One region of the Sodalis praecaptivus genome, then DNA from elsewhere that is predicted to be linked to it. Evidence: predicted binding sites of a transcription regulator. Region 1 holds the regulator's gene; each other region holds the start of a gene.
What was found. Region 1 encodes CRP, which controls carbon source genes, mostly activating them, when cyclic AMP is high. Its sites were predicted from a motif close to ATGTGANNNNNNTCACAT; they were not measured.
Positions count from the first base shown of each region.

Region 2: garD (galactarate dehydratase) is a predicted target of CRP. The motif match lies at 5,650-5,667, and genes of this name have one in related genera.
Region 3: mlc (ROK family transcriptional regulator) is a predicted target of CRP. The motif match lies at 2,087-2,104, and genes of this name have one in related genera.
Region 4: rhaB (rhamnulokinase) is a predicted target of CRP. The motif match lies at 3,739-3,756, and genes of this name have one in related genera.

Region 1 covers NZ_CP006569.1:452,541-460,271, forward strand. Annotated here, with positions in the region: gene SANT_RS02005 (putative adenosine monophosphate-protein transferase Fic) at 1-413, shown strand, start outside; gene SANT_RS02015 (aminodeoxychorismate synthase component II) at 914-1,495, shown strand; gene argD (bifunctional acetylornithine/succinyldiaminopimelate transaminase) at 1,612-2,835, shown strand; gene SANT_RS02025 (YccS/YhfK family putative transporter) at 3,085-5,169, opposite strand; gene crp (cAMP-activated global transcriptional regulator CRP) at 5,222-5,854, opposite strand; gene SANT_RS02035 (OsmC family protein) at 6,172-6,579, shown strand; gene SANT_RS02040 (phosphoribulokinase) at 6,686-7,555, opposite strand; gene SANT_RS02045 (YheU family protein) at 7,723-7,731, opposite strand, start outside.
Region 2 covers NZ_CP006569.1:3,734,432-3,742,162, reverse strand. Annotated here, with positions in the region: gene SANT_RS16725 (enolase C-terminal domain-like protein) at 1-47, shown strand, start outside; gene gudD (glucarate dehydratase) at 71-1,411, shown strand; gene SANT_RS16715 (aldo/keto reductase) at 1,580-2,656, opposite strand; gene SANT_RS16710 (AraC family transcriptional regulator) at 2,820-3,725, shown strand; gene garD (galactarate dehydratase) at 3,911-5,479, opposite strand; gene SANT_RS16700 (MFS transporter) at 5,951-7,282, shown strand; gene garL (2-dehydro-3-deoxyglucarate aldolase) at 7,343-7,731, shown strand, end outside.
Region 3 covers NZ_CP006569.1:2,284,779-2,292,509, reverse strand. Annotated here, with positions in the region: gene SANT_RS10160 (MFS transporter) at 1-993, opposite strand, end outside; gene SANT_RS10155 (LysR family transcriptional regulator) at 1,133-2,029, shown strand; gene mlc (ROK family transcriptional regulator) at 2,197-3,414, shown strand; gene bioD (dethiobiotin synthase) at 3,532-4,218, shown strand; gene SANT_RS10140 (MDR family MFS transporter) at 4,326-5,792, shown strand; gene SANT_RS10135 (DUF1161 domain-containing protein) at 5,893-6,147, opposite strand; gene SANT_RS10130 (DUF1283 family protein) at 6,224-6,574, opposite strand; gene SANT_RS10125 (YnfA family protein) at 6,701-7,033, shown strand; gene ydfG (bifunctional NADP-dependent 3-hydroxy acid dehydrogenase/3-hydroxypropionate dehydrogenase YdfG) at 7,339-7,731, opposite strand, start outside.
Region 4 covers NZ_CP006569.1:822,724-830,454, forward strand. Annotated here, with positions in the region: gene SANT_RS03750 (hypothetical protein) at 1-146, shown strand, start outside; gene rhaT (L-rhamnose/proton symporter RhaT) at 404-1,438, shown strand; gene SANT_RS03760 (helix-turn-helix domain-containing protein) at 1,712-2,566, opposite strand; gene rhaS (HTH-type transcriptional activator RhaS) at 2,712-3,548, opposite strand; gene rhaB (rhamnulokinase) at 3,866-5,338, shown strand; gene SANT_RS03775 (L-rhamnose isomerase) at 5,335-6,591, shown strand; gene rhaD (rhamnulose-1-phosphate aldolase) at 6,604-7,437, shown strand; gene rhaM (L-rhamnose mutarotase) at 7,451-7,731, shown strand, end outside.

The DNA of each region.
Region 1 (7,731 bases):
ACACGCTTTTCCAAGATATCTATCCTTGGGCGGGCCAATTGCGCAGCGTCGATATTTATCAGAACGATGTCCGTTTTTGTCACTTCGCCTATCTGGAAACAGAAGGAAACGCGGTGATGCAGCGGCTGGAAGAAGAGGATTATCTGCGCGATCTGCCGTTTGAGCCGTTCTGTGACCAATTGGCGGTCTTTTACGCCGATATCAATATGTTACATCCCTTCCGCGAGGGTAACGGTCGCGCGCAGCGGATTTTCTTTGAACAGCTGATTATTCACGCCGGCTATGATATCCGCTGGCATCCCCTCGACCGGCAGGACTGGCTGCGCGCCAATGAGGCCGGCGCGTTTGGCGATCCGGCGCCGCTGGCCGCTTTGTTCAAAAGGGCGGTAAGCGAGCCGGGTGACGATGTGTAATGTCCCCGCCACCCGCCACCTACCGCTTGCCGCGCTGAGCCCGTGCTAACCCGGCGTGCGGGGTGCGGAGCGTCAGGTAGATCGTCGCCTCCCCGTCAGCCTGTGGCGTCGTATAGCTGGCGGACGTCCGGGCGGCGTCCACCTCTGTGATGGGAGCGTCTCTTGGCCGTCTGGTCTGCGGCGGCGCCTTCGGTTCATCCCCCATCGCCCGCCGTTAACGCTCACGGTTGAACGGGGCAGCGCTGGTTTCTGCCTGAGTCCAGGCCGCCGCACTGCGCGTAACGCCAAGCCTGTAGGTAAAGCGATTCAGCTACGATAACCAGACACCGCGGGCGCGGTCGACGCCCTGTCTTTTGGTCTTTGTCTCCCGGACAATGCGGTAATGGTCGTAGTCACGTCGCCGCCGTTGTCATACACTCGCTGCTCATCAAGGTTCGGCGTCAATCACCGCGTAACGACGTCGCGGCAAAGGCGCAATAGGTTATGTTTCAAGGAGTATTATGAATGGATTGCTAATAATCGATAATTACGACTCATTCACCTGGAATCTCTATCAGTATTTCTGTGAGCTGGGGGCGCAGGTGATGGTGCGTCGTCATGACAGTCTGGATATCGCGGATATCGAGCGGCTGGCGCCGGCGCGTCTGGTCATCTCCCCCGGCCCGGGGACCCCGGACCAGGCCGGTATCTCCCTGGCCGCTATCCGGCATTTTGCCGGCAAGCTGCCCATCTTGGGCGTTTGTCTGGGGCATCAGGCCATCGCGCAGGCGTTCGGCGCCCGCATTGTCCGTGCGCGTAACGTCATGCACGGCAAAACCTCCGTTATTCGCCACGATGGTCAAGGGGTATTTGCCGGTCTGGCGCAGCCGCTGACGGTAACGCGTTATCACTCGCTGGTGATTGACGCGGCCAGCGTGCCGTCCTGCCTGGCGGTAACCGCCTGGAGTCAGCGCGAGGGAGAACCGGATGAAATTATGGCCATCCGCCATCGCTCACTGCCATTGGAGGGTGTACAGTTTCATCCTGAAAGCATCATGAGTGAACAAGGTCACCGGTTGCTGGCGAATTTCCTCGACCGCTAACGGCGGTCTAATTTGCGTTTCGCTGGCGATAGCGCTTGACTTGGGTGTGATTTTTTATTCATATTCTATGACTATATTTTCATTTCTCAACCCACCTTAGACAGAGTAAACGCCTTATGAAAACAGACGATGCCGCAGTTACCCGGGAAACGTTCGATCAGGTCATCTTGCCGGTTTATGCACCCGCCCAGTTCATTCCGGTGAAAGGCAAAGGCAGCCGGGTTTGGGATCAGCAGGGCAAGGAGTATGTCGATTTTTCCGGCGGCATCGCGGTCACCGCGCTGGGGCACTGTCATCCGGCGCTGGTGGCGGCGTTAAAAACCCAAGGGGAAACGCTGTGGCACACCAGCAACGTCTTCACTAACGAACCGGCGCTGCGCCTGGCGCGTAAGCTTATCAATGCCACCTTTGCCGATCGCGTGTTTTTCGCCAATTCCGGCGGCGAGGCGAATGAGGCGGCGTTCAAGCTGGCGCGCCATTACGCCATTACCCGCCATAGCCCTTATAAGACCAAAATCATTGCGTTTCATAACGCTTTCCACGGCCGCACGCTGTTCACCGTGTCGGTGGGTGGGCAGCCGAAGTATTCAGACGGTTTCGGGCCGAAACCGGCGGATATCGTCCATGTGCCGTTCAACGATCTTGATGCGGTAAAAGCCGTTATCGACGATCACACTTGCGCTATCGTCCTGGAGCCGATCCAGGGGGAAGGGGGCATAACCCCGGCGACGCCGGCGTTTTTGCGCGGCGTACGGGCGTTGTGCGATGAGCATCAGGCGCTGCTGGTGATGGATGAGGTGCAATGCGGCATGGGCCGCAGCGGCAAACTCTTCACCTATATGCATTATGGCGTGCAGCCGGATATTCTCACCACCGCCAAAGCGCTGGGGGGCGGCTTTCCGATAAGCGCGATGCTAACCAGCGAAAATATCGCCTCGGCTATGGCCGTTGGCACCCACGGCACGACTTACGGCGGTAACCCGCTGGCCTGCGCGGTGGCGGAAGCCGCGCTGGACGTGATCAACTCTCCCGAGGTGCTGGCCGGTATCAATGAACGCCACGAGCGTTTCGTCCAAGCGCTGCAGGACATTAACGAAAAATATCAGGTCTTTACACAGGTGCGCGGTATGGGACTTCTGCTCGGCGCGGAGCTGGCGCCGCGCTATCAGGGGCGGGCGCGGGATTTCCTGCATGCCGCCGCCCTGGAAGGGCTCATGATTCTCAATGCCGGCCCCGATGTGATTCGTTTCGCGCCGTCGTTGGTGGTAACGTTTGCCGATATTGACGAGGGCTTGGCGCGGTTTGAGAAAGCCGTGGCGCAGGTGACGGGCGCGGCCTGACAGAGGGACAACGGCAACGCCGGCGCCGCATCGGCGTTCCTGTCGTCCGCATCGGTGTTGCTATTGTCCGCATCGGCGTTCCTGTCGTCCGCCGCTTTTCTGCGCGGGCGGTTTTTCACGCGTCCGGCGCTGCGCTTTCAACCCCGGCATCAGGGACGTTTACCAAGACGCCATCGCTATCGGCCGGTCTGCGCTACGCCTGTCGTTGCGCCGGCCTGAGGCGGTTTTGCCCTCTCACCGGCCACGGCGCTAGTTTGGCGGCGTATCGCGCAAACGGCGCGCGAGCCAAAAACCGTGCTGCGGCCGCTGCGGCCACGCCACCGACGAAATCGTATGCATCACGCCGAGATGGAACAATATGCGCCGCAAGTGACGTTCCATGAGCGTCACCGCCTGATCCTGCGGGCCATCAGTGTTGAAAATACCCGGATTTTCGGTGCTCGGGCCGTCATATTCCAGCCGTTGCTGACAGCTTTGCAGCGCCACCTCGCAGGAGGCCAGATAGTCGGCGGCCAAGGTATCGGTCAGCATATAGTGATCGCGCGCCAGCGTCGTCATGGCGTTGATGTGTTCGACAATGAACTGACTATGGGTGACCCATAAGCGCATATCGCTCAGATAGCGGGAATTAAACCCCGGCTCCTGCATCGCCTGGCTTAGGGAGGTGAACAAGGCATTGTGCGCTTGGTTGACCCGCATGCGGGCATAAGCCAGCGCGGGCGCGCCGGGGTCGGGCTGCAACAGCAGCCGCAACGCTTCCTGATCCCGCTCCAGCGCCTGATGGGCGTTTTTGCGCAACAGCCCGCTCTGCCATTGCGGCCACAGCCACAGCGTGCCGCCAAAGGCCAGCATACAGCCAATCAAGGTATCCACCAGCCGCGGCAGCAGGAAATGCGCGCCGTTCAACGACAACAATTGCAGGGTATACACCGTCACCACCGTCATACCGGTCATCGCCAGACCGTAATTTTTGCGCAGTACCAAATAGCCGGCCAGAGTCACCACCAGCATGCCGCTCAGGATGACGCCGTCGCCCATCTTTAGTTGCAGCGTACCCGCGGCAATCACCAGCCCCGCCAGGGTACCCAGCGCCCGATGTTGTATACGCACCCGGGTCGCGTTGTAACCATTCTGACTGACAAACATGATGGTCATCAGGATCCAGTAAGGTTTCGGCAGATTGAACACCAGGCCCAAACTGCTGCCGATCGCCAGCATGAGGCCCAGGCGGGCGGCGTTGCGCAGCGCCATCGATTTCAAGGAGCAATAACTGCGCAGCGCCGGCCAGAACGGCAACCGCTGCTGATTATCCGCCATCACATCGCGACGATAGAGGGGGCGCTGGGAACGCAACAGGCGATAGATGCGGCTGAAATGGAAATAGCAGAACTGGCCTACCGGATTATCCGGATGGTGGCGGGCAATTTTTTCCAGCGCCGACAGGCCGGCATCCGCGGCAAACCGGTCAGGTTGGCGGTGATAGAGAATATCGTCCGCCAGGACGCGCAGCCGGGCGGCGACGATACGCGCGTTGTAGCGCAACACCGCCTCGGCGTGGCTTTGCTGCACCAGCTTTTGCACTTCATCCGGCTGATGCAGACTCACCGCGATATGCTCTTGCAAATCCAACGCGACCTGGAAGGCGCGCAACAGTCTTTTGTACTGGCTGAGATGGTTGGCCGAGAGCATATGCAACTGCTGATACACTTGGGCAATCTGGTCGATGACCTTTTGCTGGCGGGCGAACAGCGGCGGTAGCGCACTGTCCGGATCGGTGTGCTGAGTCAGCAAACTGTACTTCGCTTCGATATAATCCGCCAGTTCGCGGTAGAGCAGACTGAGCGCCTCGCGCATCGGCTGCTCTTGCCATAGCCGGAACCACAGCGCGTTAAACAGCCCATACCAGGCAGTCCCCGCCAGATAGAGCAGCGGCGGCAGCCAAAGCGGCACATTGCCGGTCAGCCCCAGGGTAAATACCGCGGCAATTAGCGATGCCGGCAGCAAGCGGCCGTGTAGCGGGCTGATTTCGCCGCTGACGCCGAACAGCAGCGCCAACCCCAGCATGACAAACGGCAGCGGCACGCCGTGCGCCAACAGCAGCTGGATAAAAATACTGCTCAGGGCGAACAGCGAGCCGCCGACCACCAGCCGCTTAAAGAAACGTTTATGGAGCTGATCAAGCCCGGCGATGTTGCAACAGGCGGGTACCAGCGAGAACAGCAGACCTTGCTGCAGGCTGCCGAACATCAGTCCGATGGCGACCGGCAGGCAAAGCACAATGGTCTGCCGCAGGGCATAATTTACTTCGGGGTGGTAGATGAGTCTGCGCCACATAAGTCAGCTAAAGAGGCATGGCCGTCCTGACCATGCCCGTGGTGAAAGGGGATTAGCGGGTTCCGTAAACGACAATGGTTTTTCCGTGGGCAGAGATGAGATTTTGATCCTCAAGCATTTTCAAAATACGGCCGACCGTTTCCCGTGAACAGCCAACTATTTGGCCGATTTCCTGCCGGGTGATTTTTATTTGCATACCGTCCGGGTGAGTCATGGCGTCCGGCTGCTTGGCTAAATTCAGTAACGTTTGCGCGATACGCCCGGTCACATCCAGGAAAGCCAGGTTGCCGACTTTCTCTGAGGTCACCTGCAGGCGGCTGGCCATTTGTGAAGACAGGCGCATCAGAATGTCGGGATTGACCTGAATCAACTGGCGAAATTTCTTGTAGGATATCTCAGCCACTTCGCAGGCCGTTTTCGCCCGCACCCATGCGCTGCGCTCCTGCCCCTCTTCAAACAACCCCAGTTCGCCGATAAAATCGCCCTGATTGAGGTAGGAGAGGATCATCTCCTTGCCTTCTTCGTCCTTGATAAGCACTGCGACGGAGCCTTTGACGATATAGTAGAGCGTTTCTGCCTTTTCACCCTGGTGAATCAACGTACTCTTCGATGGATACTTATGAATATGGCAATGAGACAGGAACCATTCGAGAGTCGGGTCTGTTTGCGGTTTGCCGAGAACCATTCGCTGTTATCCTCTTTTGTCATCGCCGCCCTGTTTAGGAACGGCGTATTCCCTGTAAGGTAAGGTGTTATTATGATGTCATTCCGTTCATAAACGGAACCTCGCAAGGGAACTTATCAGGGTCCAATGTTGGTGACGTTTCGATCGCTCTCTTGCTCTTTCACTGTCGGTGAGTTCGATCCTGCCTTGTTTTTTAGCATAGCTTTAAGAGACTGTCTTGTGTTGTCTCGCTTCAGCATGATGCATCTGCGGTTACATTGCCAGTTTGGCGGCAAAAAGGTAGTCTTTCACAAAGAATATTATCAGGAGTTAACGATATGCAAGCGCGAGTAAAGTGGGTGGAAGGGCTGTCTTTTATCGGCGAATCCGCCTCGGGCCACCAGATTATCATGGATGGCAACAGCGGCGAAAAGGCCCCAAGCCCAATGGAAATGCTGCTTATGTCCGCCGGCGGCTGTAGCGCTATTGACGTGGTTTCGATTCTGCAAAAGGGCCGCGCCGATGTGCGCGACTGTGAGGTCAAGTTAACCTCAACGCGCCGCGAGGAAGCGCCGCGTCTGTTTACCCAAATCAATCTGCATTTTATCGTCACCGGCCGCGATTTGACGGATAAGATCGTCGAGCGCGCGGTCGCGCTGTCGGCGGAAAAGTATTGTTCGGTCTCGCTGATGCTGGGGAAAGCCGCCAATATTACCCACAGCTTTGAGGTACGTCACCTCGACTGAGCGCGCGGGGCGCGCTTGACTGTCGGGGCGCAGCGCTAAGCCGCATCATGCCCCACCCGATTGGCGCCGCGCGTCGTTCCCGCGCGCGGCGCCCGCGTCAAGCCGCTTAGCGAATCGGTTTCCCTTCCAGCAATTGCTTGACCAGCGGCGCCATGATCAATTCCATCGCCAGACCCATTTTGCCGCCCGGCACCACCAGCGTATTGATATTGGAAATAAAAGATCCCTGCAGCATCGCCAGTAAATAGGGAAAATCCATGGCGTCCAGGCCGCGGAAGTGAATAACCACAAAGCTTTCGTCCAGCGACGGGATCGCTTTGGCGGCGAACGGATTGGAGGTGTCCACCGTCGGCACCCGCTGGAAGTTGATATGGGTACGGGAAAATTGCGGCGTGATAAAATTGATATAATCTTCCATGGATCGCACCACGGAATCCATGACCGCTTCGCGGGAGTGGCCCCGCTCGTTGGTATCGCGCACCAATTTCTGGATCCACTCCAGATTGACTATCGGCACCACCCCCACCAGCAAATCCACGTGCCGCGCAACGTCATTATGCTCGGTCACAACGCCGCCGTGCAGCCCCTCGTAGAATAGGACGTCGGTAGGCTCCGGCAGGGGCTGCCAGGGGGTAAAGGTGCCGGGGACCTGATTATAAGGAACCGCTTCGTCGTAGGTATGCAAATATTTGCGCGCCTGCCCGCGTCCGCTTTCCCCATAGTGATAAAATGTTCTTTCCAGAAGATCGAAGTTATTCGCATCCGGGCCGAAATAACTCACGTGCCGACCTAAATCGCGCGCTTTACGAATGGCTAAATCCATTTCCGGCCGGGTGAAGTGGTGAAAGCTATCGCCTTCCAACTCCGCGGCGCGAATGTTCAACTGTTGAAAGATTTTGCGAAAAGCCAGGCTGGTGGTCGTGGTCCCGGCGCCGCTGGAGCCGGTAACCGCAATAATTGGATGTTGTGCTGACATGATGAGACCTTAATAGTGTTGATAACCTCTGTCAGATGACGTGCGGGCGGCCGAAGGTTATTGTTATCACGTTTGGCGCCGCAGGGCCACCGCGAGGCTTGCTCGTTTCCGCCATGCGGACGCACGGCCGGGCGCGGCGGCGGCGGGGAAGAGCCGCATCGCCGTCGCTAATCGGG
Region 2 (7,731 bases), 1.4 Mb from region 1:
CGGAGTGGCAATTTGATCGCAAACGCCCGGCTTTCGGCCGCGGCTGAACCGCGGATTGGCAAAGGACAAGATGATGACGCACAGTGACACGCCGGTGGTACGCGGTATGCAGGTCATACCGGTGGCCGGCCAGGATAGTATGTTGATGAACCTCAGCGGCGCCCATGCGCCGTTTTTTACCCGCAATATCGTGTTGCTGGAAGACAGCGCGGGTCAGCGCGGCGTGGGCGAGGTGCCGGGCGGCGAGGCCATCCGCCAAACGCTGGAGGATGCCCGCCCGCTGGTGCTGGGTAAACCGCTGGGCGAATACCTGAATGTGCTGAAGAGCGTGCGCACGCAGTTCGCCGGCCGGGATGCCGCCGGCCGTGGCCCGCAGACCTTCGATCTGCGCACCACTATCCATGTGGTAACCGGCATCGAGGCGGCGATGTTGGATCTGCTCGGCAAGCATTTGGGCGTCAATGTCGCCTCGTTGTTGGGTGAAGGCCAGCAGCGGGATCGGGTGGACATGCTGGGTTATCTGTTTTATATCGGCGATCGCCATAAAACCGGCCTGCCATATCAGAGCCAGCCCGATGCGTCGTGCGATTGGTACCGCCTGCGCCATGAGCCGGCCATGACCCCTGAGGCCATCGTTCAGTTGGCGCAAGCGGCGCGGGAGAAGTACGGTTTCAACGATTTTAAATTAAAAGGCGGCGTGTTCGCGGGAGAGGAAGAAGCGCAGGCGGTGACCGCGCTGGCGCGCCATTTCCCGGACGCGCGTATCACCCTTGATCCCAACGGCGCCTGGTCGCTGCGCGAGGCCATCGAGCTCGGTAAATCCCTGCGCCACGTGCTGGCCTACGCCGAGGATCCCTGCGGCGCCGAACAGGGTTTTTCCGGCCGCGAAGTGATGGCCGAATTCCGCCGCGCCACCGGTCTGCCGACCGCCACCAATATGATAGCCACCGACTGGCGGCAAATGTGTCATGCCATCGCGCTACAGGCGGTGGATATTCCGCTGGCGGATCCGCATTTCTGGACAATGCAGGGCGCCGTTCGGGTTGCCCAGCTTTGCCATGCGGCCGGATTGACGTGGGGATCGCATTCCAATAATCATTTTGATATTTCGCTGGCGATGTTTACCCATGTGGCCGCCGCCGCGCCGGGTAACATTACCGCCATCGACACCCACTGGATCTGGCAGGAAGGCAATCAGCGCCTGACCAAGACGCCGCTGGTGATTAGCGGCGGCAAGGTGACGGTGCCGTCGACCCCGGGGCTCGGCGTCGAGGTGGATAGTGATCGGATCATGCAGGCCCATGCGCTATACCGCCGCCATGGATTGGGGGCGCGTGACGATGCCGCCGGGATGCAGGCGCTGATCCCCGGCTGGAGATTTGACGCAAAACGTCCCTGTATGGTGCGCTAAACGCCCGGCGCCGCCAGGCGCAGTGCTCCCTGTCAAGTGCCGAACACTCCCTCCTCTCTGAACAGGGGAAGGGGGAGGGGAAGAGATTGTTTTCGCCATCAGCCCTATTGTTCTCATCCAGCGTTGGGTGATTCAGGGGCTCATGAGGTCGCTTACCGTCGGCCTCATTCATTCCCCCCTGCGGTGCAGAATCGTCGTCCCGCCGAACATCAACTGCTGCGCCATCGGACGGCCCATGAACCGCGCCGGGAAGATCGGCGCCAAGGCGCTGGCTTTTTCTAAGCGGTCGCATTGATGCTCAGTGAAGACCACGGACAGGGCTTTAAAGTTGTCTTCGGCTTGCTCCAGCGTGCGCGCCCCCACAATTGGCGCGACCACGGCCGGATTGAGCAGCGTCCACGCCAGCGCCACCTGCGAGCGCGAGGCCCCCAGTTCATCGGCGATTTCGCCCACGACATCGGCGATATCCAGCGCCTGCGCGTTGAGGTGCCCGGTTGAGGCAATGATCCCTTTACGGGTGGGTGATACCTCGGCGACGTTCTCCTCCGACAGATCGGCGCGACGGTATTTGCCGGTCAAGATACCCCCGCCGAGCGGAGACCAGGGTAGTACACCCAGACCCAGCGCCTGCGCCATCGGCAATAGCTCGTGCTCAACCGATCGCTCGACCAGGCTGTATTCTACCTGTAGCGCGACGAAAGGAGACCAGCCGCGCAGGTCGGCCAGGGTTTGCATCTGTGAGATGCGCCAAGCGGGTGTATTGCAGATGGCGACATAGAGGATTTTCCCCGCCCGCACCATGTCATCAAGCGCACGCATTACCTCTTCGGGCGTTGTGGTAAAGTCCCAGGCATGCACGTGCAGCAGGTCGATGCGATCCGTGTCGAGTTGGCGCAAACTGTCCTCCACCGAGCGGACGAGATTATAGCGATGGTTACCGCCCGAATTGGGATTGCCCTGCTCGCGAGCCATGGTGAACTTGGTTGACAGGACCAGACGCTCTCGCTTGTCCTTGATCATCCCGGCGAGGATTTTCTCGGCGCTGCCGTTCGTATAGTTGACCGCGGTGTCAATGAAATTGCCGCCGCAGTCAACATAGGCATCAAAGATGCGCTTTGCCTCGCCCTCGTCGCTGCCCCAGCCCCATTCGGTGCCGAAGGTCATCGTCCCGAGCGCAAGCGGTGAAACGCGAAGGCCGGATCGTCCGAGCAGACGGTAGTGGTCTAGAGAGCTTGATGTGGTCATGTAGCGCTATCCTCTGGTGTAAGTGCAGTGGGTTATCCACGGCACTATCTTGATGCAGCGCGCTTTGGCAGAGGTAGCCTGCTTGTCCTATTGATTTGCCCGATCGTCCGGTGTTTGCACGGCGGGTTTTGCCTTTTGCGATGGCTGCTGTAGCATAAAAGCAATGAACAGACTTGATAGGTTGGTTGATCTCATCGGTCGCCATGCGTCGGCAGATGGCACGTATACGAGCGCCATTCCGGGGGTAAAACTGCATCGCAGTTCTTCTCCCACCGTGCCAATGCCGGTGATCTATGGCCCGACACTCTGCTTGGTTGCCCAAGGGACGAAGCAAGCCTCCCTCGGGTCCACGGCGTATTGCTACGATCCTGCGCAGTATCTGGTGGCTTCCGTTGCGCTACCGGTGATGGGATCGGTCATCAAGGCCAGCGCAAGCCATCCTTATTTGTGTCTTCAACTCGACCTGGACTCGGCCGAGCTGTCAGACCTCACCCTCTGCCATCCGGCAGCCGCCAGGGAGGAGCGCCCCCCTCTTGCTGGGTTAACGTTGAACAAAACCTCCCCGCAATTGCTTGATGCGGCAATCCGCCTGCTCGGGCTGCTGGATACACCCGATGATATCGATGCCCTCGCGCCGCTTACCCTGCGTGAAATCCTCTATCGTCTCCTGGTCGGGCCCAGTGGGGACATCATCAGGAACATGGCGCTGGCGGACAGCCGGCTCAATCAGATTGCCCGAGCGATCCTGTGGATAAGAACACACTTTCGCGAACCTTGTCGTATTGCCTACGCCGCCGAGATTGCGGGAATGAGCCGCTCCACCTTCCACCTTCATTTCAAGGCGGTGACGACCTTAAGTCCTATTGAGTTCCGCACGCATCTGCGGCTACAGGAAGCGCGGCGGCTGATGGTGAGTGAGGCAGCCGACGCGGCCAGTGCTGGCTTCCAGGTGGGTTATGAAAGCCCTTCACAGTTCAGCCGTGACTATGCCCGGGTATTCGGCATCTCCCCGGCCAAGCATGCCCACCGGTTGAGACAGGAACAGGGCAGCCTGACGGCCGCAACTTAAAAATCACCCTACGCTGCCGGTAACGGATTGCCTTACGTCTGGCCTAAGATCAATGCTGTGCGTAACGATTTTTCTGCCAGCCGTAGGCGGCTGATGCCGACCGGCAAAGTCCCGGTCAGCGGGCGCGGGGCCGAGGGATATACAGGCCGGCGTACCACGCCAGCATCGCGCTGGCGTCTTGCGCGTCAGGTGACCGGCGCCGGATTGAATACCGACAGCGCGTTATGGATCCCCCATTGGTCAGACCAGGTTTTCTTCCGGCCGCTGGCAATCTCCAAGATAAAGTGGAACAGCTGCCAGCCGACGTCCTCAATGGTGGCCTCGCCGGTGGCGATAGTACCGGCATTAATGTCCATCAAATCATACCAGCGGTCCGCCAGCGCCGTGCGGGTCGCCATTTTGATCACCGGCACCGCCGCCAGGCCGTAAGGCGTCCCGCGTCCGGTGGTGAATACCTGCACCGTAATCCCGGACGCCAGCTGCTGGGTGCCGCAAATAAAATCGCTCGCCGGCGTGGCGGCATAAATCAGGCCGCGCCGGGTGGGGCGCTGACCGGGAGAGAGTACTTCGACGATGGCGCTGGTGCCGGATTTGGCGATTGAACCGAGCGCTTTTTCCACCACGTTGGCCAATCCGCCCTTTTTGTTACCGGGAGAGGGGTTGGCGCTGCGGTCGGTCTGGCCCAGGCTGAGATAATTGTCGTACCAGGCCATCTCCTCCAGCAGGCGGCGGCCCACGGCTTCATCGGCGGCGCGGGGGGTCAGTAGATGGATGGCGTCGCGCACCTCGGTGACTTCGGAAAACATTACCGTAGCGCCGCAGCGCACCAGCAAATCCGAGGCGAACCCCACCGCCGGATTGGCGGTCACGCCGGAAAACGCGTCGCTGCCGCCGCACTGCATGCCCACCACCAGCTCCGACGCCGGGCACGTTTCGCGCTGGCGGCCGTTAAGATGCTGAAGATGACGCTCCGCCACCGCCAGAATATCCGCCACCATCGATTGAAAACCGACGTGCTTTTCATCTTGCAAACGCACAATGCTCGCCGCTTCCACCGCAATCGGCTGTACGTCTTCGCTACCGGCCAGCAGGCGCTCCGGCTGGAGTTTCTCGCAGCCCAACCCGACGACCATCACCTCGCCGCCGAAGTTGGGGTTAAGGGCGATATTATGAATCGTGCGAATGGGCACCACCGCGGCCGGCGCATTGATCGCCACGCCGCAGCCGTACAGATGATTCAGGCCCACCACGCCGTCAACGTTCGGGTATTTCGGCAGTAAATCGCGTTCGATAAGCTTCACCACGAACTCCACCACGCCGGCAACGCAATGAACGCTGGTGGTGATGCCGAGCAGGTTCTTGGTGCCGACGCTGCCGTCGGGGTTGCGATAGCCCTCAAAGGTGTAGCCTTCCAACGGCGGCAGCGGCGGCGGCACCTTGGTCGCCAGCGGCAGGGTTTCCAGCGCCGGCGCCACCGGCAGCTCTACCAACGATTCATCAATCCAACTGCCGCGCGCGATGGCGCGCAGCGCATAGCCAATGATTTCGCCGTAGCGAATAATGGCGCCGCCTTTGGCGATATCGTTCAGCGCGACTTTATGTCCCTGGGGAATATGCTCAATTAATTCCAGTCCGTCCGGAAAACGGCTGCCGGCCGGCAAGCCATGATCATTGACGATAATGGCCACATTATCGGTATCGTGCACTTTTATATAGAAGGCTTGCTCAGCGCTTCGCGTGTGAATAACAGACATAGAGGTCTCCGTAACAACAGCCAGGGTGGGTTGACCTGAAAGTGAGGACGATAAGCGATAACAACACGGTTTATGCCGTTATTATAATCGCAATGCCAACGGCTGGCATTGTGCAAATGACCTGTTTTATACCCATGAGACGGCAATTTATCAGGCGGATGATGAACGGGATGTGACTAGGGTCACTAAGGCGCGGCGGGACTGGCCCCGCGCTAAGATAACGTGACGCGCATCGACTCGCGCTGGATATCGGCACGAAAATACCACGTTATTCAGGGTTATTGTTGTGCAAACGCATAATGTTATTTGCAGCGGTGATTTTTATACTAAACGGGCCTTATTAAGTGAAGGCACTAGCAATACGGTGAAAAAAAATAGCCTCTTACGAGAATAGTAAACCCTGGATAGCGCACGCATACCCTTTTGCCTTTTATTTTCGCGCGTCGTTATCGCCTGATTAGGGCCTGACCTATGAGTATTGCACCTCTGACCGCTAATAAAACCAAGACCCATATACGTTACTGGATTTTGTTCATTATCTTTATGGTCACCGCCATCAATTACGCCGACCGGGCCACCCTGTCGATTGCGGGAACCGATGTCGCGAAAGAACTCGGCCTGGATGCGGGCCAAATGGGGCAGATTTTCTCGGCCTTCGGCTGGGCGTATTTGATTATGCAAATTCCCGGCGGCTGGTTACTAGACCGATACGGATCGAAAAAGGTCTACAGCTACAGTCTGTTTTTCTGGTCGCTGTTTACCTTTTTACAAGGGTTCGTCGGTTTCTTCCCTATCGCCTATGCCGCCATGACGCTGTTTTTCCTGCGCTTTATGCTCGGCTTTTCGGAGGCGCCGTCATTTCCGGCCAACGCCCGTATCGTCGCCGCCTGGTTCCCGACCCGCGAGCGCGGTACCGCCTCGGCCATCTTCAATTCGGCGCAATACTTCTCGCTGGCGATTTTCTCGCCGCTGCTGGGCTGGTTGACTTATACCTGGGGCTGGGAACATGTCTTCACCGTGATGGGCGCTGTGGGCTTCGTCCTGACGGTGATATGGATTAAATTTATCCATAACCCGAATAAGCATCCCCAGGTGTCGGCGCAAGAGCTGGAATATATGTCCGCCGGCGGCGCGGTAGTGGATATGGACTCGCCCACGGCCGGTAAAAAAGAGGGGCCGCACTGGAGCGATGTGCGCCAGATGTTGACCAGCCGCATGATGCTCGGCGTGTTTTTCGGCCAGTATTTTATCAATAGTATTACCTGGTTCTTCCTCACCTGGTTTCCCATTTACCTGGTACAGGACAAGGGGATGTCGATACTGAAAGTCGGCCTGGTGGCGTCGATTCCGGCATTGTGCGGTTTCGCCGGCGGCGTGTTGGGCGGCATTGTGTCGGATAATTTGCTGCGGCGCGGGTTTTCGCTGACCGTGGCGCGTAAAATTCCCATCGTGCTGGGTATGCTGCTGGCGACCAGCATTATCTTGTGCAATTACACCGACAATACCGTTGTCGTGGTAGCGTTAATGGCGCTGGCGTTCTTCGGTAAAGGCTTCGGCGCGCTCGGCTGGCCGGTGGTGGCGGATACCGCGCCGAAAGAGATGATCGGGCTGTGCGGTGGACTGTTTAACGTGTTCGGTAACGTTGCCTCCATCGTTACGCCGCTGGTCATCGGCTATATGGTCAAAGAGTTGCACTCCTTCAATATGGCGCTGGTGTTTGTCGGCTGCTCCGCCCTGGCGGCCATGTTCTGCTATCTGGTGGTGGTAGGCGAAATCAAACGTCTGGTGCTGAAAAAATCCTGACGAGGCGGCCGGCGACCGGCCGGCCGCGCCGCACTTTAGTCCAAATGTAAGAGGATCATTATGAACAATCCATTACTGCCGAACCGTTTTCGTCAGCGTTTACTGCAAGGGGATACCCTGATCGGCTGCTGGTGTGCGCTGGCCAATCCGGTGTCCACCGAAGTGCTGGGGCTGGCGGGATTCGACTGGCTGGTATTGGACGGCGAACACGCGCCCAATGATATCACGACCTTCGTTCCGCAGCTGATGGCGCTCAAAGGCAGCCCCAGCGCGCCGGTGGTGCGCCCGCCCACCAACGAACCGGTGATTATCAAGCGTCTGCTGGATATTGGTTTCTATAATTTTCTCATTCCTTTCGTCGAAACCGAGGAGCAAGCGCTGCGGGCCGTGTCGTCCACGCGCTATCCGCCCGCGGGCATCCGCGGCGTCTCGGTGTCCCACCGCTGCAA
Region 3 (7,731 bases), 1.8 Mb from region 1:
CAACTGCGCCAGCAACGTCAGCAGCAAGCCGGCCACCATGATTAAAATGGCCACCATCATAACCGGACCGCGGCCGTAGCGTGCGGTAAGCGCGCCGGCTTTGGGTGAACTCCAGGAGCCGGTCAGATAGACGACCGACAGTAAGCCCACCACCGCCTGGCTGAGCAACCACGGCGGCGAGAGCAACCGATAGCCGATATAGTTAAACAGCGTGACGAACGAGCCCATGAGCAAAAACCCTTCGATGAACAGCAGCGGCAGACCCTTATCACGCCAATGCAGGCGGAAATTGATGGCCAAATTGCGGGGTTTCAACGACGTCGGGCGGAAATGGCGCGACGCGGGCAATATGCGCCAGAACATCAGCGCGGCCAGCAGCGCCATCAAACCAATGCAGCCCACCGCAATCCGCCAGGAGAATAAATCGGTCATAACGCCGCTCAGCAGCCGGCCGCTCATGCCGCCGATGGAGTTGCCGCTGATATACAGCCCCATGGAGAAGGCCACCACGCTGGGATGGATCTCTTCGCTGAGATAGGTCATCGCCACCGCGGCGACGCCGCTGAGCGACAGTCCGATACAGGCCCGCGTCAGGAGAATAGCCTGCCAGCTGGTCATAAACGCGCTGAGTAGGGTAAAACTGGCGGCCAGTATTAACGACACCACCATAACCGATTTACGGCCTACCGCGTCCGACAAGGGACCGGTAAACAGCAACCCCAGCGCCATCGTGCCGGTGGATACCGAGAGGGAAAGGCTACTGGCGGCGGGAGAGACGCCGAAATCCGCCGACAGCACCGGCAAGATAGGCTGGACGCAATAGAGCAGGGCAAAGGTAGCCAGACCGGCGGAAAACAGCGCCAGGGTAAGCTGTATAAATTGTGGCGTGCCGCGTTTGATATACAACGAACGGGACGGAGCAGTTACGGGCTGGGCGATACGCGTCGCCGGCGCGTCCGGCGATGAAGCCGTCGTGCGCGAAAGGGTGTTCACGATAAATCCTTAATGCCAACATCATGCAGGGTTAACCTCAGCGACGGCCGCCGCTGAGTAGCTGAATCGTTTAATAAGGATAGAAAACGGCAATTTTTTTGTCTAATATATTAATAATCATAATTGATATATTTAAAATATGAATATTGAGCTTAGGCATTTACGCTATTTTATCGCGGTGGCCGAGACGCTGCATTTTGGCCGCGCCGCGGAGAAGCTCCACATCTCCCAGCCGCCGTTAAGCCAGCAGATCCAGATCCTGGAGCAGCAGGTGGGGGCGCTGCTTTTGGAGCGCAATAACCGCAACGTCAGGCTGACGCCGGCCGGACGACAATTTTTGGAACAGGCGTGGCAAATCATCGCCCAGGTCAATCAGGCGGCGGACCGGGCAGCGCGGGTACATCGCGGGGAACTCGGCGAGGTTACCATCGGCTTTACCGCTTCCGCGCCTTTTATCAAATCCATTTCCGCCAGCCTGTTGGCGTTTCGTCAACAGCACCCCGATGTGCATATCCAAATGGTGGATACCAATACCAAGCAGCAGATTGAACCGTTACTGACCGGCAAACTGGATATCGGTATCATGCGCAACACGCCGCTGCCGGATGCGTTGGACTATCAATTACTGCTGCGCGAACCCCTCATCGCCGTGGTGCATCAAGATCACCCGCTTGCCAGCGTGGCGGGCGAAAGCATCACGGTGCGCCAGCTGGCGGACGAGCCGTTCGTCTTTTTTGATCGCAAGGTCGGTACCGCGCTGTATGACGAGATCCTGCTGCTGCTCAAACGTTATGATATCGACCCCTATATTACCCAGGAGGTCGGCGAGGCGATGACCATCGTCGGTCTGGTGGCGGCAGGCCTCGGCGTATCGATACTGCCGGCGTCATTTCTGCGCATCAAAATCGACAGCGTGCGCTATCTGGCGCTGCGGGAGCCGGACGCCAAAACCGAAGTCTGGCTGGTCACCAACCGCCAGCGCGCCCTGTCGGCCTCGGCGCAGCGCATGATACATTTAATGCTACAGGGGCAGTAATGATGGCCGACCGCAGCGCCCTTACCGGCGAGAGCTGCGCCGGTGCCCGCAACAAATATGTGCGGTAAATCACATTTCCAATCAAATAGTTGACGGCTAAACGTAAAAGTTTCACCATACCCCCAATCTTATTATTTTATAGCGTGAAAAATAGCGGGAGCGGGTCAGTGATTGGCATTGGTCAACCCGGGCATATTGATCAAATTAAGCAGGCGAATGTAGGTGCGGTGTATCGTCTGATTGACACGTATGGTCCCGTTTCCCGTATCGCGCTGTCCAAATATGCCCATTTGGCCCCCGCCAGTATCACCAAAATCGTGCGCGAATTGATGGAAGCGCATCTGGTAGGCGAGACGGAGTATCAGGAAAACGGATTACGCGGCCGGCCGGCCGTTGGCGTGGTGGTGGAGACGCAGGCCTGGCATTTTCTCTCGCTGCACATCAGTCACGGCAGTCTCTCGCTGTCGCTGCGCGAACTGTCCAGCAAACTGGTGGTGGAAGATACCGTCTCCTTGCCGTCGCAGGCTTCCTTACCGCTGCTCACGCGCCTCATTGCCGAGGTGGATGCATTTTTTACCCGCCATCAGCGTCAGTTGGAGCGACTTACGGCTATCGCGGTCACGGTGCCCGGCATTATCGACGCGCAGGCCGGTATCATACACCGCATGCCGTGGTACGATGTTTGCTATATGCCGCTGGGGGAGGTCCTCAGCAGCCATATCGGCGTGCCGGTCTACCTGCAGCATGATATTTGCGCCTGGACCATGGCTGAAGCGCTGTACGGGGCAGCACGTGGGTGTAACGACGTGGTACAGATTGTCATTGATCATAATGTCGGCGCCGGGGTCATCACCGGCGGTCGGCTGCTGCACCGCGGCAGCCGCTCCCTGGTGGAGATCGGCCATACGCAAATCGACCCCGACGGTAGGCGATGTTACTGCGGCAATCGCGGCTGTCTCGAAACCGTTGCCGGCATGGAGAGTATACTGGCGCATACGCGCCAGCGCCTGAAGCGCCAGCCGGACTCGGTGCTCAACGACGTTCCGTTAAGCGTGGAACGCTTATGCAGCGCGGCGCTGGCCGGCGACCGCGTGGCACAAGAGATCATCACCGGCGTCGGACTGAACGTCGGGCGCATTCTGGCGATGATGGTGAACCTGTTCAATCCGGAGAAAATTTTGGTGGGATCGCCGCTCAACGGCGCGGCGTCGATTCTGTATCCGGTCATGCAACGCTGTATTCAACAGCAATCGCTGCCGGATTATAGCCGCCGGATTCAAATCCAGGCCACCCGTTTTAGCCATCATGGCACCATGCCCGGCGCGGCGTTGGTAAAAGATGCCCTCTACGATGGTTCACTTTTGCTTAAGCTGATGCAGGGATAAAACCGCAAAAATATTGCGCTAACGCAAGCCACCCCTCGCCGCAATGACGTACATTTCTTCCTGATCCTCCCGCGAAATTTTATTAACTCTAATGGATTACGACAGTCTGGAGTTGCCATGTTGAAACATATGTTTGTCACCGGTACGGATACCGCCGTCGGTAAGACTGTTGTCGCGCGCGCGCTATTGCAGCATTTAGCGGCGAGCCATTATACGACGATAGGCTATAAACCTATCGCCGATAGCAATCTGATGACCGCCGAGGGACTGCGTAATCACGATGCCCTGATATTGCAGACGTCGTCCTCGCTGGCGCGGCCCTACAGCGATATCAATCCGCTGCTGATCCCTGAGACCGCCGCCGGTTGTTTCACCGGTGAGGCGGTAGATTATGACACCATGAGCCGCGGGCTGCGGCATCTTTCCACGCTGGCCGATACGGTGGTAGTGGACGGTAATTGCGGCTGGCGTGCGATTATGAACGACTATCGGCCCTATTCCGAGTGGGTTGTCCGCGAACGGTTGCCGGTGGTGCTGGTCATCGGCATTAAACTGGGCTGTATCAGCCATGCGATGCTGACCGCCGGCGCCATCCTCAACGACGGCTTACCGTTATTGGGCTGGGTTGCCAACCGTATTAATCCGGGACTGGCGCACTACGCCGAAGTATTGAGCGTACTCAACCGCATTATGCCGGCACCGCAGTTGGGTGAATTGCCTTATTTGCCGCGGGCGGAGCAGCGGGACCTGGCCAAATTTATTGATTTGTCGCCGCTGGCGGTCGGGGCGCAACACTCCGCGTAAACGGCCAACAGACACCGACACTCCCCGTGCCGGTCAATACCCGACTGTTTGCTCAAGGAGTCAGCTGCTATAATCAGCGGACAAAAAAATCGCTCAATCAGGGACCTATGCACCAGACGCCGGCGTCAACCGCTGCGCCCTTGCGGCGCGGTTGGATACTTATTGCCTGTATGCTGGCCATGTTTATGGCGGCGGTGGAAGTCACCATCGTCGCCACCGCCATGCCGGATATTATCGCAAGCCTCGGGGGCTTCCCGCTGCTGAGCTGGGTGTTCTCCATCTATCTGCTGTTGCAGGCCATCTCCATACCGATATACGGTCGCCTGGCGGACATGTTTGGCCGCAAGCCGGTGTTTTTTGTCGGCACCGGGCTGTTTCTCAGCGGCTCCATACTGTGCGGTTTTGCAAGCCATATGTCGGCACTCATTTTGTTTCGCGCGCTGCAAGGACTGGGGGCAGGCGCTATCGTGCCGCTCGCCACTACGATCATCGCCGATGTCTACAACCAGCAAGAGCGCGCGCGCCTGCAAGGCTATCTTTCCAGCGTCTGGGCGGTATCGGCCATTATCGGCCCGCTAATGGGCGCGTTTATCGTCCGCCACTATCATTGGTCAGGGGTGTTTTGGGTCAATGTTCCGCTGGGCATTATCTCGACGGGTTTACTGGCGCGCTATCTCCCGGCAGCGCCGCACCGGCATGACGCGCCATCGCTGGATGTGGCCGGTATCGCCTATATGACGCTGGCGGTCGGTTGCCTGCTTATCGCGCTGTTGCAAGGCGATGAGCTGGGCCGCTGGCGCGCGGGACTGCTGGTGCTGTCTGTTATCAGCGCCGTGCTATTGGTGCGGGAGCAGCGGCGCAGCGCCGTGCCACTGTTCCCGCTGGCGCTGTGGCAAAGCAAAGTTATCATTGCCGGCAACGTCGGCGGACTGATTATCGGCGCGGCGATGATGGGTATCGCCGCGTTCTTACCCACCTATATTCAGGCGGTGCTGGGTGGGAGCACCCTTGAGGCGGGCTGGACGCTGGCGGTAATGTCTTTGGGCTGGCCGCTGGCAAGCACGCTGTGCGGCAGGTTGATGATACATACCTCTTACCGTCTGATGGCGCTGTGCGGCGCGGTTTTGCTTGTGGCCGGCAGTCTGTTGCTGCTGCGGCTGGACGCCCAGAGCAGTATTGCCGCCGCCCGGCTGGCGTCGTTTGTCATCGGTCTGGGCATGGGGATGAGCAATACCACTTTTCTGGTTTCGGTACAAAACGAGGCGCCGTTTGCGATTCGCGGCATCGCTACCGCCTCAACCGTCTTTACCCGTATGGTAGGATCGGCGCTGGGCACGGCGGTATTGGGCGCCACGCTGAATATGAATTTGCAGCGGCGGCTGCCCGGGATAGACGACCCCGTGCAGCATCTCATCGCTCATCATAGTCATAGCGGCCCGGGGCTGGCGCACATGGCGCAGCAGGTGGCGCTATCAATGCATGGGGTTTACTGGGTCTCGTCGCTTATCGCTTTTTGCGCGCTCATTGCCGCTGGCCTGGTACCGCGCGGGTTGCGCCCGCGACAGGAAGAGTAGCACGCGCGAAAGGGGGCGCGGGCGGGAGGGACACGCCAAACGCCCGCGCAGGGGGACGGGGGTGGGTAGGAACACGTCCAGCGCCCGCCCCCGGTAAGCATCAGGGACTGGGCGCGTCATCCCCGTGGCGGGTGTAGACGATTTTCTGCGTGTCGTTTTCGCAGTGCCCCACCACCTGACCGCCGGCGCTATCCGCCTGATCGTTCGGTACAATTTCCAGCGTGAAACCGGATTCGGGTACGCCGTTGGCAACGATCTTCCGGGCGATGTCCGCTTTTACGTTTTCGCACGCGGCCTGCGCGCCGAGAGGCACGAGCAGGGCCAACGTGGCGGTTAACAACATTGACTTCTTCATCCTGTCATCCTTATGTGATAATGAAGTGGCGTTATAAGCGTAGCAGCGAAGCGCCCGTTAGGAAATTCGCATGGACTTAGGGCGCCAGCAGCGAACGCCCCGTGCGGCGGTCCAGACATCGGGAGGTATTGGGCTCCCAATAGGCATTGACGTTCTGGCTGCTGTTGCATTTCTCCTGCAAATCCACCGCCTGATCGTAGCGATCAAAATCTTTTTCAACACGCGTATTCACTTTGTTACGCAGCATATGGGTGGCATTCCATTGTTCCTGACTCTGCCGGGCCGCTTCCCGCGACCGGGCGGTATCGCCGGAATCGATAACGATATGTTGGGTGGTATTGCTGGCGGCGATGCCCGCGCCGGCGTAGGCCATCAGGCCCAGTGCCAGCAGGCCGCCGAGCAAACGTTGAGTCGGGATTGTATTCATGCCATGTTCCTTCTAAGCTGTGCGCGGCATAACGCGCTGAAAATGTATGCGATAATCAATAATATCATCACAACCCCTTTCTGAACCATCAACAACCGGCTTGATGTTGATACAAACGGAGCGTGAATGACAAAAACCCTGTTGCTGTATTTAGCCACCGCCGTCGCTGAAATCGTCGGCTGCTATCTGCCTTATTGCTACGTCAAGCGGGGCGGTAGCGCGCTGCTGCTCATCCCCGCCGCGCTGAGCCTGGTGGCGTTCGTTGGGTTACTGATGCTGCATCCCGCCGCCAGCGGCCGCGTCTATGCCGCTTACGGCGGAGTGTATATATTGACAGCGCTCCTGTGGCTGAGGTTCATCGACGGGATAAAATTATCGCCCCAGGATTGGCTGGGCGCAGCGGTGATTTTGTGCGGCGTGATTATCATGATTAGCGGCTGGCGCAACGGCGCGGGCTGACGAAAGGGTGAGAGGGGGAACGCTCTGAGCCGCCGGCGGCCTGCCCCCTTACGAGCGCCGCCGCCTGGTGCAGTTTAACCCCTGCAACGCCCGCCCCACGGTACTCTAGCGGATAGCCTCAGCGGGAATCACGTCGCAATGCTTTAGCGGACAGGCAGCGCCAGTAGGCATCGCGCCGCGGTGCTTTAGCGGGTAGGCAGCGCCAGTAGGAATCACGCCGCAATGTTTTAGCGGACAGGCAGCGCCAGTAGGCATCGCGCCACGGTGCTTTAGCGGGCGGCCTCAGCAGGGACCGCCTTTGTCATTTAACCCTCGCGATGCACGCTGAGTCCCGCGAAAGACTGGCTAACCGGCATCATTTCCAGCACATTGATATTGACATGGGCGGGCAGGGTCGCCACCCAGAACACGGCCCCGGCGATGTCGTCCGGCATGAGCGGGTCGGCGTTTTTATAGGTGTTTTCCACCTTTCCTTCATCCCCTTTAAACCGCACCGACGAAAACTCCGTCCCCCCCACCAGTCCCGGTTCAATGTCCGTCACCCTGACGCGGGTGCCGACCAGATCGGTGCGCAGGTTCAGGCTGAACTGCCGGGTAAAGGCCTTGGTGGCGCCGTAAACATTGCCGCCGGCGTAGGGCCAGCGGCCGGCGGTAGAACCGAGATTGATAACATGTCCACGCCGTCGCTCGACCATACC
Region 4 (7,731 bases), 370 kb from region 1:
TTAATTGCCCTGACATTGGCAGCAAAACCATTCCGGCGCTGGCACAGGACGGCTGGAAAATGGTCTCGGTGACCGAGCAGGGCGGACCTGATGACGATCCGGACGTCACCAATCTGTATTTTGAACTGTTAATCCAAAAGGATTAAACGTTCTCCACCGGCGGCGGCCATTCAGGTTAGCCGCCGTAATTTACGCCCGCCATGATGTTATCCGTTTGTGACCGCGCTCACTATCAGGTTGCTGATATTGCCACACTGGCAAAAAAGATGGCAATGATCCGAAGGCGTTACGCCCGGCAAGATCCCTACACTGACCTCCGCGTTTATTGACCGTATTCCTCCATCACCGCTTCCTCGCAGTTCGACGCCGGCGGCGATCTCACTTTGCAGACAGGAGCTTGTCCATGGGTAGTTCTATCGTGCTGGGGATCTTCTGGCATTTCATCGGCGCCGCCAGCGCCGCCTGTTTTTATGCCCCGTTCAAAAAAGTTCGTCACTGGAGCTGGGAAACCATGTGGTCCCTTGGCGGTTTCTTCTCCTGGGTCATTCTGCCCTGGGTCATCAGTTGGATGCTGCTACCGGACTTCTGGGCCTACTACCGCAGTTTTCCCTGGGGTACGCTGCTGCCGGTCTTCCTGTTCGGCGCGATGTGGGGTGTCGGCAATATTAACTACGGCTTGACGATGCGCTACCTGGGGATGTCGATGGGAATCGGTATTGCCATCGGTATTACGCTTATTGTCGGCACATTATTAACGCCTCTCCTCCAGGGGAAATTCGGCGTTCTGCTCAACACCACCGGCGGACGGATTACCCTGGTCGGGGTGCTGGTGGCGGTCATCGGGGTGGGTATTGTCAGCTATGCCGGCCTGTTAAAAGAACGGGCCCAGGGGATCCGGGCGGAAGAATTCAACCTGAAGAAAGGGTTATTGCTGGCGATCGTTTGCGGCTTCTTCTCGGCGGGCATGTCGTTTGCTATGGACGCGGCGGTACCGATGCATGAAGCGGCGAAAAACGCCGGAATTAGCCCGCTTTACGTTGCGCTGCCCAGCTATGTGGTAATTATGGGCGGCGGCGCTATTGTCAACCTGGGCTACTGCTTTATCCGGCTCGCTACGCGCCGGGAAATCTCCCTGAAGGCCGATCTCTCGGTCGGGAAATCGCTGCTGATAGCCAATGCGCTGTTTTCAATTCTTGCCGGCGTCATGTGGTATCTGCAATTCTTTTTCTACGCCTGGGGCCATGCCAATATTCCATCCCAGTACGCGTTCGTTAGCTGGATGCTGCATATGAGCAGCTATGTGCTGTGCGGCAGCATCGTCGGACTGGTGCTGAGAGAGTGGCTGGGCGTTGGCAAAAAACCCGTAAGCTGGTTATGTATCGGCGCGCTGGTGATTATCCTGGCCGCCAATATCGTAGGCTTGGGGATGGCCTCCTGAGCTCCGCGGGGTAAACGGCGGTCGGCTGACCGTCTCGCGGCCCGATCGGCGGAAAGAAGAAGGCAGGTGAAATCAGAGAGTGGATCGGCGGAGGCCAGAGGTTCTCGTGGCCTGACCGGCATATGCGCCGAAGAGAGTAGGGGCGGGTTGAACCAGCGGCTTAAACGGCGGTCGAGTGACGGTTGCGGCATTAATCGGCGTGGACGTGCTATAGGCCTCGGGTGCCGCCGGCGCAAGCGCGCCATAGGTGCGGCCTAGCGGCGTGATCCACCGTCAACCGGGGCTGAGGACCTTCTGAAAGCGCTGGCGGTATTGGCGCGGCGACAGCCCGTAAGCCTGGTTGAACACCACTGAAAAGTAGTTGCTGTCGTCGAAGCCGCACAGCGAGGCGACATCGCCTATCGCCTGCTGACCGTGGCGCAGCAGGTCCATCGCCTTGCACAGGCGTAACTGACGCAAATAATGATGTATACCCATACCGGTATGGTTTTTGAACATCACCCGCAACGTGCGGGCGTTAAGGCCGTACTGGCGGCAAAAATCATCCAGGCGGAAAGGCGCGCTGATATTGACGCGCAGCGCCATCAGCAGCAGATCCAGCTGTTCGGCGTCGGAGATAAAGGGGCTGTCCGGGGCATGACGGAAACGTTTAGTCCTCAGCGCCAACTGCAAAAACAGAGTTTCACTCAGCAGCAGCGATAGCGCATCGGATTTCATGCACTCCTGCGCCAGCGCATCGACGCTCTGGCGCAAAATGGCCATGCCGGGCGTGCTTAAACGCCAATACTGTCGCGCCTGCGTCCCCGAAGCATAGCCGGGAAGCAGATCCTGCCAGTTTACGTTGAGGGTAAGCAGTTCGCGCCGGTATAGAACGTTGTCCAGCTCTAAATCGTTGACCGATTCATAACCGTGGCGGTCACGGGCGTTGATATAGAAAAGATCGCCACAGGTGATGGGATAGGGCACTTCATTAAGAATATGCAGGCCGTTGCCGCGCCAGACAAAGACGATTTCGTCAAACTCATGACTATGCTGTGGAAAGGCGGGCTGTGGTCGACGATCGGCAACGGTGACCGCGTTTTTGTCGGTCAGGAAATAGTCGGAAACCTGCAGCTTAAGGCCATTCATGCCGTCATCCCCTAAGCTAAAAAGCAATTGAGAATAATGACATAATTTTGTAAATAATTATCTGATGATCGTTGCAAAACGCATTTTTTGTCGCGGCGGAAGGAGGGGCGGTGATGGCCGGATAACCGCCCGTCGCGTGCGGCACCTACAACAGATCGGGATAGCCCTGGCGCAGCATTTTCGGCGAATGAGAAAACTCACGCCGGAACTGGGTGGAGAAATGATTGCTATCGCTAAAACCACAGGCGTGGGCAATTTCCGTGATCGTTTTATCGGACTGTTTTAACTGCTTGCGCGCCTCCAGTAGGCGTAACCGGTTCAAATAGCGCTGAGGCGTCATCCCGGTTTGCTGCTTTAGCTGACGATGTAGCGTGCGCAGCGGCAACTGAAATTGATCGGCGAGGGTCAGCCAGTCGACATTGTCACTGAAATTATGCTGTAGCCAGCGTAACAGATCTTGCAGACGCTGCTCGCGGTTGCCGTCGCTGTGGGCCTGGAAACAGCCCTGGCGCAGCACGATAAGCAATTGCAGAAATTGCCCTTCGCTGGCGGCAATATTCTCCGGCGACAGATCGCCGCTCAGCGCGTCGAGAGTGTGAATCAATTGCTTGGCCTGCTGCAGCGCCGCGTGATTGACTTGCCAGTGAACCTGTCGCTCGCCTGGCCCTTCGCCCGGCAGAAATGGAGCGATATTCTGCAAAAAACGAAATCCGTTGGGCGCGCGGTACAGCACGTTGATCATATTCAGACGATCCACGCTTTCAAACAGGTGGTGGTCATCGGCCCGGACAAAACAGACGGTGCCGCTACACAGCGTGTGGGGTTGATCGTTGAAGACATGTATGCCCGATCCGTTTTCCACCAGCACTATCTCCCAGAAATCGTGATAATGCTCGGGAAAATCCCACTGCGGCAGGCGGGGTTCGATGGCAACCGTAGCGTCTGGGGAAACAAAAAAATCATCACCGTACAGTAACGTCATTTCAGGCACCTCAGCATGATACAGGGACCTTATCTTATGCCGCGATAATGCGGAGCGCCTTCAATTCCCGACCGTCAAACGCCGCATTGCGGTTTTTTTTTCAAGTTTTGCGGCCCCCGTGATGGATTTTGCGGCGAAGATCACAGGCGGCCGGAGGGGGGCGCGGCGACAAACGGAGGTGATATTGCTTTTGTGATCGGATTCACATTCATCTTGACGATTTTGCCAGCCCGCTAGCGCCGGTGGCAGCCACCGGAAGGTGGCGTCGCCTGTTCCTGCTTACACTGCCAACCAGAGCAGCAAAGAGGACAACGACTATGGCGACGCGAAATATCATAGCGGTCGATCTGGGTGCCACCAGCGGCCGAGTGATGCTGGCGACCTGGGACGGCGCCGCGCAGCAGATAAGCCTGCGGGAAGTTCACCGCTTCGCTAACGGCTTCGTTAAGCAGCAGGGGGCGGATTGTTGGGACTTGGACCGCCTCGAGCAGGAAATCCTTACCGGCATCGGTCAGTTGGATCGCGACGGCACACTTCTAGACAGCATCGGTATTGATACTTGGGGCGTGGATTATGTGTTACTTGACCAGGCGGGGGCGCGCGTCGCGCCGGCGGTCAGTTACCGCGACCATCGCACCGATGGCGTCATGGCGCAGGTGAGCGCCGAACTGGGCCGGGAGGACATCTACCGGCGTACCGGGATCCAATTTCTGCCGTTTAACACCCTTTATCAGTTGCAAGCCTGGCGCCAACGGCAGCCGGAGGCTGCGGCAAACGTCGCGCATCTGCTGTTGATCCCCGATTACTTTCATTACCGGCTGACCGGCGCGCTTAACTGGGAATATACCAACGCCAGTACCACGCAACTGCTTAATCTGGCGACGAATGATTGGGATCACGCCCTATTGGACTATCTGGGGGTCCCCCGCCATTGGTTCGGTACCCCTCGCCCGCCGGGCAATACGCCCGGTTATTGGATTAGCCCGTCAGGACAACGGGTGGCGGTTATCGCCGTGGCGACTCATGATACCGCCAGCGCGGTGGTCGCCTCGCCCCTGCAAGACGAAAGCTGTGCCTACCTGAGCTCCGGTACCTGGTCGTTAATGGGCGTGGAAAGCCACAATCCGTTTTGTGACGGCCGCGCCCTGGCGCTGAATATTACCAATGAAGGCGGCGTGAACGGCCGCTACCGGGTGCTTAAAAATATTATGGGCCTGTGGTTACTGAACCGCATCACCCAGGAGCTGGGGATTGCGAGTCTGCCGGCGCTGCTGGAGGAGGCCGCCGCGCTGCCGCCCTTTACCCGTTTGATCAATCCCAACGATGAGCGCTTTATCAATCCCCCCTCGATGGCGGACGCCATCCGCGAGGCCTGCCGCGAACAGGGGCAGCCGGTACCGCAGGAAGCTGCGGCGCTGGCGCGCTGTATTCTTGACAGTCTGGCGATGCTCTACCGTCGGGTACTGCTGGAGCTGAGCGCCCTGCGCGGCATTGCGCCGGCGCGGCTGCATATCGTCGGCGGCGGCAGCCAAAACCGCTGGCTTAACCAGCTTACCGCCGATTGCTGCCAGTTGCCGGTGTCCGCGGGGCCGGTGGAAGCGTCGACGCTTGGCAACGTGGGGTGCCAGCTCATGGCGCTTAACGACGTGGCGGACGTAGCGGCCTGGCGCCGGATCGTCACGCGCAGTTTTCCGCTGGCGCACTACCTGCCCAGCCCGATAGCCGATTTTGCCCATCATTGGCAACGCTTTCAGGCGCTTTGCCATCCGCAAGAGGAAATCCTGTTATGAACTCATCCCTTGAACAAGCCTGGCAACTGGCCAAACAGCGCTACGCCGATAGTGATGTCAACGTGGAGCAGGCGCTGGCGCTGCTGGATACGCTGCCCGTTTCGATGCATTGCTGGCAGGGCGACGATGTTGCCGGTTTTGAGAACCCCACCGGCACCTTGACCGGGGGGATTCAGGCCACCGGTAATTATCCCGGTAAAGCCACCAATGCTCAGCAACTGCGCGCCGATCTGGAGCAGGCGTTTAGCCTGATCCCGGGACCGAAGCGGCTCAATCTGCACGCCATTTATCTGGAGGCGGAGCAACCGGTAGAGCGCAACGCCATCGAGCCGGCGCATTTCGCCCGCTGGGTCGCCTGGGCGCGGGATCAGCATCTGGGACTGGACTTTAATCCTACCTGCTTTTCCCATCCGTTGAGCGCTGATGGCTTCACCCTTTCCCATGCCGATGACAAGATTCGTCAATTTTGGATTGAGCACTGCCAGGCCAGCCGTCGCATTTCCGCCTATTTCGGCCGTGAATTGGGAACGGCGTCGGTGATGAATATTTGGGTACCGGACGGGATGAAAGATCTCACCATTGATCGGCTGGCGCCGCGCGAGCGGCTGATGGCGGCGCTGGATACGGTTTTGGCGGAAAAACTGGATCCGCGCCATCATATCGACGCGGTGGAAAGTAAATTATTCGGCATCGGCGCGGAAAGCTATACCGTCGGTTCGGCGGAATTCTACCTCGCCTACGCCACCAGCCGCGGTACCGCGCTGTGCATGGACGCCGGTCACTTCCATCCCACCGAGGTCATCTCAGATAAAATTTCCAGCGCCAGCCTGTTTGTCCCGCGTTTGCTGCTGCACGTTAGCCGGCCGGTGCGCTGGGATAGCGATCATGTGGTTCTGCTGGACGATGAAACGCAGGCGATCGCCAGCGAGATCGTGCGGCAAAAACTGTTCAACCGGGTCCATATCGGCCTGGACTTCTTTGATGCCTCCATTAACCGTATCGCCGCCTGGGTTATCGGCACCCGTAATATGAAAAAAGCGCTGCTGCGCGCGCTGCTGGAGCCCACGGACACGTTGCGTCGCTTGGAACAGGATGGCGATTATACGGCGCGTCTGGCGCTGCTGGAGGAGCAAAAATCGCTGCCGTGGCAGGCGGTGTGGGATCGTTATTGCCAACAACATCAGGTACCGGTGGGCAGCGATTGGCTGTCGTCGGTGCGCGAATATGAACAAACCGTGTTAAGTCAACGCTGAGGATACCTGGTTATGCAATCATTACTTTCTTCCTGGTTCGTTCAGGGCATGGTCAAGGCGACCAGCGATATGTGGCTCAAAGGCTGGGACGAACGCAACGGCGGTAACGTAAGCCTGCGCCTGACGCCAGAGGATGTCGCCCCCTACCGGGCAGAGTTTAACCCGCAGCCGCGCAGCGAAACATTGTCGGCACCGGTGCCGGCGCTGGCCGGCAGTTATTTTCTGGTCACCGGCTCCGGCAAATTTTTTCGCAACGTGCAGCTCTCTCCCGCCGACAGTTTAACGCTGTTGCAGCTCAATGAGGACGGCACCGGTTACCGTATCCTGTGGGGGCTTATCGCCGGTGGACTGCCCACTTCCGAGCTGGCCACGCACCTGCAGTCCCATGCCGTGCGTAAACAAGTGACGGGAGGCGGCGATCGGGTCATCATGCACTGCCACGCCACCAATCTCATCGCCTTAAGCTATGTGCTGGAGCTGGATACCGCCCGCTTTACCCGCGAGCTGTGGGAAGGCAGCACCGAATGTCTGGTGGTGTTCCCCGACGGGGTAGGCATCATTCCCTGGATGGTCCCCGGGACCGACGGTATTGGCGCCGCTACCTCGGAAAAAATGCACGCGCATTCGCTGGTGCTCTGGCCTTTTCACGGTATTTTCGCCAGCGGTCCCTCGTTGGATGACGCTTTCGGCCTGATCGATACCGCGGAAAAATCCGCCGAGGTGATGGTGAAAGTCCGCTCGATGGGGGGCAAAAAGCAGACCATCAGTCGCGCTGAACTCGTCGCGCTCGGCGAGCGTTTCGGCGTGACGCCGATGGCGGCGGCGCTGGACGTTGAGTCGCGTTGAACGGGGAAATATGATGATAAGAAAAGCCTTTGTTATGCAGCTCAATCCCGAAGCGCATCAAGAGTATGAACGGCGGCACAATCCGATCTGGCCTGAGCTGGCGCAGACTCTAAAGCAGCACGGCGCCCATCACTACAGTATTTTTCTTGATGAACAGCGCCATCTACTGTTCGCCTATGTAGAGATGGAATCCGAAGCGCGTTGGGATGCGGTAGCGGAGACGGAAGTGTGCCAGCGCTGGTGGCGCCATATGACCGACGTCATGCCCGCCAACGCCGATAACAGCCCGGTAAG